3 regions of the Luxibacter massiliensis genome follow, and region 1 is predicted to be linked to each of the others. Evidence: predicted binding sites of a transcription regulator. Region 1 holds the regulator's gene; each other region holds the start of a gene.
The links. Region 1 encodes Rex, which represses fermentation and respiration genes when NADH is low (regulators of the CRP and FNR family bind a similar motif). Its sites were predicted from a motif close to ATTGTTAANTANTTAACAAT; they were not measured.
Positions count from the first base shown of each region.

Region 1 (3,285 bases):
CAGGCATGTAAAAATACCCCGCAGGACGCAGCCTCAAATGTCTCCATGCCCTGGGCCAGTAAAGCTGTAATAACGCCGGCAAGAACATCTCCTGACCCCGCCTTAGCCATGGCGTTATTCCCTGTCGTATTTACAAAGGGATGTTCTCCTGCCTTCATGACGAATGTGCGTGCATCTTTCAGCGCGCAGACAATATCATACCGGCCTGTAAACTCTCTTATTCTGGTAAGACGCTGATCCTTTAGTTCTCTGACCGGACAGTCCAGCAAACGGGCCATTTCTTTCATGTGGGGAGTCAATACCAGGGGACATTCTTTCTTTTCTAAAAGTTCCAGATGTCTGCTCAAAAGATTCAGTCCATCTGCATCGACAACACAGGGCACTTTTGCTTCCCTCAGCGTCTGGGCCAATAATTTCTCTGCTGTTTTACTCTGCCCAAGGCCGCATCCGATACAGACAACATCTGCCCAGGAAAGCAGGCTTTTAAACCGCTCCTCTTCATACTCCCTGTATGTGGCCAAAATCGCCTCAGGGAGCTGCTGCTGGAGGATCACCCGGTTATCCTCAGAAGTATAGATCTGTACAAGTCCCGCCCCACACGTGTAGGCAGCCATAGCACTTAAATAAGCTGCCCCTGACATACCTGGACTCCCGGTAACCATCAGGACTCTTCCGTATGTACCCTTGTGTGAATCCGCCTTTCTCCGGGGCAGAAGCCTTTGCAAGTCTGCCTTATGGTATCGGAAACACACTCCTGTCTCTTGTTCAAATATATGCCCGCTAATACCAATATCCTTTGTCACAACCTTGCCTGCAGACAAATATCCGGGGTACAGGATGCATCCCAGCTTTGCACATGCGAAAGCAACTGTCAGATCTGCTTTAAAAGCAATGCCCAGTACCTGCCCCGTGGCAGAACAGATCCCGGATGGAATATCCACTGCTGTCTTGTGTCCCTGCAAGGCATTCATTGCCTCTATTATGCTGCGGTACCTGCCTGATACTTCCCGGTTGAGCCCCACGCCAAAAACAGCGTCTACAATACTAGTATATTCTCCGGCCTCTATTGTTGTGACTATAGGGACTTCTGACTTATCTGCTATCCGCATCTGCAGCCGGCATTCTTCACTCATAGATTCTTCCCGGCCCACAAAAACGGCTGTGACCTGACAGCCTTTTCCCTTCAGAAGCCTTGCAACTGCAAACCCGTCACCACCATTATTTCCTGATCCACAGACCACAAGGGTCTTTGTCAAGTCTGCCCCATCCTGTTCCATGGCCTCCACAACGGAGAGCGCCGCCCGCTCCATCAGCACCAGGGATGGGATGCCTATCTCATGGATGGTATAACTGTCTGCCCTCTGCATCCATTCTCCTGTAGGCAAATATTCCATATTCCAGCCTCCTTTATATTTTGTGGGAACAAAGAAAGTCCCCTCTGAAATGAAACAACGTGTAAAAAAGACAAGCTGTCCTTAATACACGTCTGATACCCTTCTTTATTTTCCGTGGTCTTCCTGATAGCGGCTGATTGTATATGACAAGCGCATCAGGCTGTCAGACAAATGCACATTCTCCACAATAATGTCTTCCGGCAGGTTCAAATCTGTATGTGCAAAATTCCAGATAGCCCTGATTCCATTTTCTATAAGCATCTCAGCTACTTCAATGGCTTTTGACTTAGGGATAGTCAGCGCGGCAATCTCAATATCTGACTGACTTACAAAATCCTTCAGCTCGTCCATCATCCGGATAGGGACTCCCCGGATAGCCACCCCTTCCAACCGGGAATTCACATCAAAAAGTCCTTTAAGAATAAACCCATTCTTCTCAAATGACGCATAATTGGCCAACGCCTGCCCTAGATTTCCGGCTCCTATGATAATCATATTGTGAGGCCTGTTAAGTCCCAGAATCTTTCCGATCTCCGTATAGAGGTACTTTACATTATAGCCATATCCCTGCTGGCCGAACCCACCGAAGTTATTTAAATCCTGCCTGATCTGGGAAGCAGTCACATGCATCTTTTTACTCAAATCATTCGAAGAAATGCGTTCTACCCCTGCATCTAAAAGCTCACCCAAATATCTATAGTATCTGGGCAGCCTCCCTATCACTGCCCGTGATATCTCTCTGTCTTCCACAGTTATCGCCTCCAAATTTGTTCTGGGATGCATTCAGTAACCTGCAGGTACTTAAAAACCTGGATTATCAAACACATCTTTGCCTTATTATATAGAATTGTAAGAACAAAGTCAAATTTTTGTTGTATTTCGGTTTATTTCCGCTATAATAAAATGGGTATTGAACAAGGAACGTATAAATCCTGTATACGCCGGGAAGGCCTGGGGCAGGCCCTATCCGGCCTGCAGGATCTTGCATCATATTAAATTTATTTGGATTACAGGAGGCTGTCTATGGTATTGGCATGTCACAATCTTACTAAATCTTTCGGGGAACAGCTCATTGTACAGAATGGAGCTTTTCATATAGAAGACAGAGAAAAAACTGCACTGGTAGGCGTAAATGGCGCCGGGAAATCCACAATCCTTAAAATGATCGTGGGCGAAGAGCCGGCAGACGGGGGAGAGATTATTCTGACAAAAGGTAAAACTTTAGGGTATCTGGCCCAACAGCAGCATCTGCAGAGCGGACTCTCTATTTACGAGGAGGTAAAAACAGCAAAAGCTGATATCCTTGCATTAGAAGCGCAGATACGGCTTGCTGAACAGGAACTTAAGACATTAAGCGGCGATGCCCTTCATAATAAACTGGAATCTTATCACAGGATGGTATCTAGATTTGAGTCTGAAAATGGTTATGCATGTGAGAGCGAGCTGGCCGGTGTATTGAAAGGCCTTGGTTTTTTGGAGGAGGACTTTTCAAAAATGACTGACACTCTGTCAGGGGGGCAGAAAACCCGCGTATCCCTTGGCAAGCTGCTGCTCACCAGACCAGATATCCTCCTGCTGGACGAGCCTACCAACCATTTGGATTTAAATTCCATCACATGGCTGGAAACCTACCTCATGAATTATCCAGGTGCTGTTTTTATCGTTTCCCATGACCGATTCTTCCTGAATCGGGTTGTCACAAAAGTTGTGGAGATAGAAAACGGCGAAATACGGATGTACCTGGGCAATTATAAGGCATATGCAGAGAAGAAACAGCAAATCAGGGATGCCCTGCTCAAAGAATATTTAAACCAGCAGAAGGAGATACAGCACCAAGAAGCCGTGATTGAAAAACTGCGCTCTTTTAACCGGGAAAAGTCTGTCCGCCGCG
Region 1 is NZ_UWOE01000001.1:1,624,339-1,627,623, reverse strand. Features, by position in the region: gene EFA47_RS07445 (NAD(P)H-hydrate dehydratase) at 1-1,394, opposite strand, end outside; gene EFA47_RS07440 (redox-sensing transcriptional repressor Rex) at 1,500-2,144, opposite strand; gene abc-f (ribosomal protection-like ABC-F family protein) at 2,418-3,285, shown strand, end outside.

Region 2 (3,285 bases), 230 kb from region 1:
TTAAAAAAGGTCAGAATGAAGAAAGCCAGGGCAATGCTCAAGGGCAGCAGCGCTACAGTGGAAAGCATTGCTGAATCAGTCGGCTATCAGAATGTAGAGCATTTTAACCGGATATTTAAGAAAATGTATAATACGACTCCAGTACAGTTCAGGAATAGGAAATAAAAGGTCAAAGACCCCGATGCGTTGCATTCGGGGCCTTTATCAGTTTTGGAATATGATCAGAGGATATAGACAGATGAAATTATGTGGGCTGTATGGCAATGGGCCGGGGCATAATGCCCCGGCCCATTTTGTATCCTGCAGCGACGCAGGTCTGCCCACGGTATAAAGATACATACTGTTTAGTGGGCGGAATTTAGTAATTAATCTTCCGCAGCAAGTTTATCAAGCTTACCGCTGAATGCCCATAGGATAATTCCAATCACAATTACCACAATTGCGAGCACCCCATATCCAGCCTGGAATGAAACTGTCTTCAAGTATGAATACAGTGCAGGATAGATACTGTTTGCAAAGAATACGGCGATTGGCCAGAAGCCAAGCAGCAGTCCGAGAACCTTTGCGGGAGCCAGCATAGTGATGAAGGAGTTTCCAAGAGGAGAGAAGATCATCTCACCGATGGACATCAAAAGTGCTACGAGCACGATCCAGATAAGAGATGCCTGGCCGTCGCCCCTGATGAAATCAGCAGCTACCATTGCCACGAAAGCGCAGCCTACAAGGATAATGCCTAAAGCTGTTTTCTTGAACATACTCATATCGCCCTGCGGCCTTTTTGCCATTTTGGCCCATACCATAGCCAGTGTTGGACCAAGAACGATACATGTAAGGGCGTTTACAGAGTCAAACCATGCAGTCGGAACCTGGAAGCTTCCGATATACCAGTTGGCATGGTTTAAAAAGTCAGCGCCGTCGCCCCATCCGAAGTGATAGTATGCAGGCATGTAAGCCAGATACCAAACCATCCAGAATACAACAGAACAAAGTGTTACGAGGATGATAGCGGCAATACGTTTTTTGTCCCCTGCTGTAAGAGGTTTGTTCGCTTCATCTTTCTTTTTGTTGCTGTCAACAAACTGTCTCTGGTCATTTTTGAAAGGTTTCTTTCCTGCTTCTCCCAGAGATCTTGAGTTAGCTGCAAACCAGATTGCGTCTACAAAAAGGAAGATTGCGCAGAGTAAGAATACGAAGTTGTAGCTGACACCAAAAGTTGCCGGCAGGATTGCGATAAATGTAGTTCCGATGAATGAACCCACGTTGACAAAAGAATACTGGATGGAGAATGCAGTGTTCAGTTCATCTTTGTCCTCGAACAACAGGCCGTTTACACCGGAAAGGTTACCCTTGAATAAACCAGTTCCTACTGAAACAAGGATGATCATTGCCCACACAAGTCCTGTAGAGTGGGCCTGCCATGTACACAGGTAGCCAAGTCCCATAAGAATCATACCTGCGATAACACAGATTCTTGGACTTAACCAGTAGTCAGCGATGTATCCGCCAAAAATTGGTGTAATGTAAGTAAATGCCACGAATAAAGCTGACATGGAAGCTGCCTTGGCATCGGTCAACCCCAAGCCGCCGCCAGCAGCGTTTGTTGCGATCCAGATGGCCAGTAAATATTTTACTGTGTAGAATGCACAACGCTCAAATGTGAAACCCAAAGAGCAGACATAAAAGCCAAAAGGTCTCTTCTTTTTTGCTGTTTCCATAATAAAAACCCTCCAATTAGTTTTTTATAGTGCTGCACTGACATGGTGCTAGATGCTGAGGATATCTAGTATCCTCCCAGAGTTTGAAAAACCTCCTTCTTTGTCAAAAATTTCTCCATGAAGAAATTGTACCATAGTTTATAGGAAAGAACAAATAAAAATTTATAATTTATTTACAAATTTTCATAAGGTTTTTATAAATACTTCCTATTATAATACTCTGGCCATACAAATATAATTTCAGGGTATGTTTTAGCAAGTAAATTTTGGCATGCCGAAAATTTACTTGTGGTGTTTCCAAGGACTGTGAAAAAAATATCAGAATCTGTATTTATGAATTGAAATTTTGTATTAAGTATTATATACTAGAATAGGCAGAAATTTTGGTTTTATTTTAAACAAATTTTATAATATGGAGGGCTAGGATATGAGCTACAACGCTACAGAAAACCCGGCGAGCAGAAGAATTGCCATGCTGCTTGATGAGGGGAGCTTTGTTGAGATCGGCGGTGCTGTTACAGCCAGGAACACAGATTTCAACCTGCAGAAAAAAGACACTCCGGCAGATGGTGTCATCACTGGTTACGGGGTGATTGATGGCAATCTTGTGTATGTGTACAGCCAGGATGCTACTGTATTGAAGGGGGCAGTGGGCGAGATGCACGCAAAGAAGATTGCAAATATTTATGATATGGCAATGAAAATGGGGGCTCCAGTCATCGGTATGGTAGACTGTGCCGGTTTAAGGCTACAGGAGGCTACGGATGCGCTGGAGGCTTTTGGAAGCCTGTATTTTAAGCAGTCTATGGCTTCCGGCGTGATTCCGCAGATCACTGCTGTATTCGGAATGTGCGGCGGCGGCCTTGCTGTTGTTCCCGGATTGACAGATTTTACTTTTATGGAAAGCAGCCAGGGCAGATTATTTGTAAATTCTCCTAATGCACTGGAGGGAAATGAGATGTCCAAATGTGACACAGCCACCCCAGAATACCAGAGCAAGACAGCAGGCTTAGTGGATGGCATCGGTGAGGAGGCAGAGATTCTCGGGCAGATCCGTACTTTGGCCTGCATGATTCCTGCAAATAATGAGGACGACCTTTCCTACACAGAATGTACAGATGACCTGAACCGCGCCTGTGCAGATATTGCCAATGCATCAGAAGATACAGGCATTGCCCTTGCAGCAATTTCTGACAACCATGTTTTCTTTGAGACAAAGAAGGAATATGCAAAAGACATGGTGACAGGGTTCATCCGTTTAAACGGCATGACTGTGGGCGCCGTTGCCAACCGCTCTAAAGTATACGGCGAGGATGGCAGCGCCGCAGAGGAGTTTGACAACGCCCTGACAGTGGACGGATGTAAGAAAGCGATTGATTTTGTGAATTTCTGCGATGCGTTCTCAATCCCAGTCCTGACGCTTACAAATATTTCAGGATTTGCCGCTACCGTGGAGTCTGAAAAGAACATGGCGAGAGCCGTTGCGAGACTCACATATACATTTGCCAATGCCACGGTTCCCAAGGTAAATGTGATTGTAGGAAAGGCATTTGGAAGCGCTTATGTAGCC
Region 2 is NZ_UWOE01000001.1:1,849,983-1,853,267, reverse strand. Features, by position in the region: gene EFA47_RS08555 (2-isopropylmalate synthase) at 1-165, shown strand, start outside; gene EFA47_RS08550 (peptide MFS transporter) at 366-1,715, opposite strand; gene EFA47_RS08545 (acyl-CoA carboxylase subunit beta) at 2,143-3,285, shown strand, end outside.
Region 2: the regulator Rex is predicted to act here: its motif matches at 1,876-1,895, upstream of EFA47_RS08545 (acyl-CoA carboxylase subunit beta).

Region 3 (3,285 bases), 310 kb from region 1:
TGGTTTCCCAGGGGAGACATCCAGACAACATGAGGAATTGTTGGAATTTGTAGAAGAAATGGAATTTGACCGCCTCGGGGTGTTTACGTATTCCCCTGAGGAAGATACGCCGGCTGCTTCAATGCCAGGCCAGGTGGAGGAAGAGATAAAGGAAGAAAGGCAGGCTGAACTGATGGAGCTTCAGCAGGAAATCGCCTTTGGCCAGGCCGAACGTATGACAGGGCGGGAAGTTCTGGTCATGATAGAAGGGAAAATAGCCGATGAAAATGCTTATGTGGGCAGGACCTACCGGGATGCCCCAAATGTTGACGGCCTGATTTTCGTAAATACGGAAGAAGAGCTGATGTCAGGTGATTTTGCCAGAGTGCAGGTGTCAGGAGCAGTGGACTATGATTTGATTGGAGGTATCGTATCATGAATTTGCCAAATAAACTTACAATATTGCGGGTAGTTATGGTTCCCTTTTTTGTCCTGTTTATGCTGACAGACTTGGGAGGATGGGCCAACAAATGGATTGCCCTTGTGCTTTTTGCCGCAGCCAGCCTGACAGATTTACTGGATGGGAAGATTGCGAGAAAATATAATCTGGTAACAAATTTCGGTAAGTTTATGGATCCCCTGGCAGATAAGCTGCTTGTATCTGCGGCTATGATCTGCCTGATAGAGATGGGGAGGCTGTCAGCCTGGATAGTCATTATCATTATCAGCAGGGAATTTATTATCAGTGGATTCAGGCTGGTGGCGTCAGATAACGGGATTGTTATTGCGGCAAGTTATTGGGGGAAATTTAAAACTGTTTTTCAGATGGCCATGATCCTTGTTTTGATTGCAGACCTGGGAGGGATATTCGACGGTATCGGCACGGCGCTTATATGGATTGCCCTGGCCCTGACAGTCATATCTCTGGTTGACTATGTTTGGAAGAACAGGCAGGTCCTGACACAGGGAGGGATGTAATTATGTATCCAGACTGGGTTTTAAAGAATCATGAAAATCATACAGAAAGCCTGGAGGAACGGCTGATAAAAGAGCTGGCTGACAGGAAATATACTATCACCACAGCAGAATCATGTACTGGGGGCCTGATTGCGGGGACTCTGGTGAACGTAGCCGGCGCCTCTGACGTGCTCCATGAAGGATATATTACCTACTCCAATGAAGCCAAAGAGAGGCTGGTGGGCGTGAACCGCGCGACCCTTCAGGAATATGGGGCCGTGAGTGCGCAGACAGCGAAAGAGATGGCAGAAGGGGCGGCCCGCTCTGCGGGAGCGGAGGTTGCCTTAAGTTCTACCGGGATTGCCGGCCCAGGAGGCGGGACAAAGGAAAAGCCAGTAGGCCTTGTATATGTTGGCTGCTATGTATGCGGCCATACTGCCGTGGCCAGATGTGAATTTAAAGGGGACAGAATGGAAAACCGGCTTATGACTGTGGAAAAGGCTTTATCTCTCGCCCTTGAAGAGCTAAAAACCATGGATCCTTAAGGAGTCTGGGGCTGTAGTTTGGCGTTGTCCGGCAGGCTGAATCTTGTCGGGTAAAAGGGCCTGGGGATGTAGAAACTTGTATAAAGTCACAATTGACGAATGTCGAAAATTATGCGAGAATAATCTATATATGGTGTTAAATTAATATCAAACGCCTATAGGAAGAAAATCATACATATTTGAAAGGAGTTTTAACATGATTTATTCACATGAAGTAGAAATGATGTGTCCGGTGGCTCAAGGTGCAAATCACGGACCAGCTCCGATTCCGGAAGAAGCAAAATGGGTACAGGCTAAAGAAGTAAAAGATATTTCTGGTTTGACACACGGAGTAGGCTGGTGCGCTCCGCAGCAGGGTACCTGTAAGCTGACTTTGAATGTAAAAGATGGAATTATCCAGGAGGCTCTTGTGGAAACAATCGGATGTTCAGGAATGACTCATTCCGCTGCTATGGCATCTGAGATTCTTCCGGGTAAGACTATTTTAGAGGCACTTAATACAGACCTTGTCTGTGATGCCATTAATACAGCAATGAGAGAATTATTCCTGCAGATCGTATACGGAAGGACTCAGAGCGCTTTCTCTGAGGATGGGCTTCCCATCGGCGCAGGACTGGAGGATCTGGGAAAAGGACTCCGTTCCCAGGTTGGAACTATGTATGGAACACTGGCGAAAGGTCCTCGTTACCTGGAGATGGCTGAAGGCTATGTGACAGGCATCGCCCTGGATGACAAAGATGAAATCATCGGCTACCAGTTTGTAAGCCTGGGCAAGTTCACAGATTTCATTAAAGCAGGCGATACACCGAATGATGCATGGGAGAAAGCAAAAGGACAGTATGGCCGTGTGGACGATGCTGCCAAGATTATTGACCCACGCAAGGAATAGTCGGAAGTACTCAATACAGGTAATGTTAAAATAAATCAGGAGGAGAATTAAATGGCTTTATTTGAATCATATGAAAGAAGAATTGATAAAATCAATGAAGTATTAAATAGCTATGGCATTGCTTCTATCGAAGAGGCAGAAAAGATTACGAAGGATGCCGGACTTGATGTATATAATCAGGTTAAGGGGATTCAGCCGATCTGTTTTGAGAATGCCTGCTGGGCATATATAGTAGGTGCGGCCATCGCTATTAAGAAGGAATGTAAGACAGCAGCAGAGGCGGCAGCGGCAATCGGCGAAGGCCTCCAGGCTTTCTGCATTCCCGGATCTGTAGCTGACCAGCGTAAGGTTGGACTGGGACATGGCAATCTGGGCAAGATGCTTTTGGAGGAGGATACAGACTGTTTCGCATTTCTGGCAGGACACGAGTCCTTTGCAGCGGCAGAGGGTGCTATTGGTATTGCAGAGAAAGCAAACAAAGTGCGCCAGAAGCCTCTCCGTGTTATCTTAAATGGACTCGGCAAGGATGCGGCTAAGATCATCTCCAGAATCAATGGTTTTACATATGTACAGACAGAATACGACTATTATACAGGAGAGCTTAAGGAAGTACAGAGAATCGCATATTCTGACGGACTCCGCTCTAAAGTAAACTGTTACGGTGCAAACGATGTGCGTGAAGGTGTTGCTATTATGCACAAGGAGGGAGTAGACGTCTCTATTACAGGTAATTCTACGAACCCGACGCGTTTCCAGCACCCGGTAGCAGGCACATATAAGAAAGAATGTATTGAGCAGGGCAAGAAATATTTTTCTGTGGCATCAGGCGGCGGTACAGGACGTACGCTCCATCCAGACAATATGGCAGCAGGCCCGGCTTCCTACGGTATGACAGACACACTGGGACGTATGCAC
Region 3 is NZ_UWOE01000001.1:1,937,449-1,940,733, reverse strand. Features, by position in the region: gene rimO (30S ribosomal protein S12 methylthiotransferase RimO) at 1-418, shown strand, start outside; gene pgsA (CDP-diacylglycerol--glycerol-3-phosphate 3-phosphatidyltransferase) at 415-957, shown strand; gene EFA47_RS08960 (CinA family protein) at 960-1,481, shown strand; gene EFA47_RS08955 (iron-sulfur cluster assembly scaffold protein) at 1,678-2,370, shown strand; gene EFA47_RS08950 (GGGtGRT protein) at 2,422-3,285, shown strand, end outside.
Region 3: the regulator Rex is predicted to act here: its motif matches at 1,614-1,633, upstream of EFA47_RS08955 (iron-sulfur cluster assembly scaffold protein).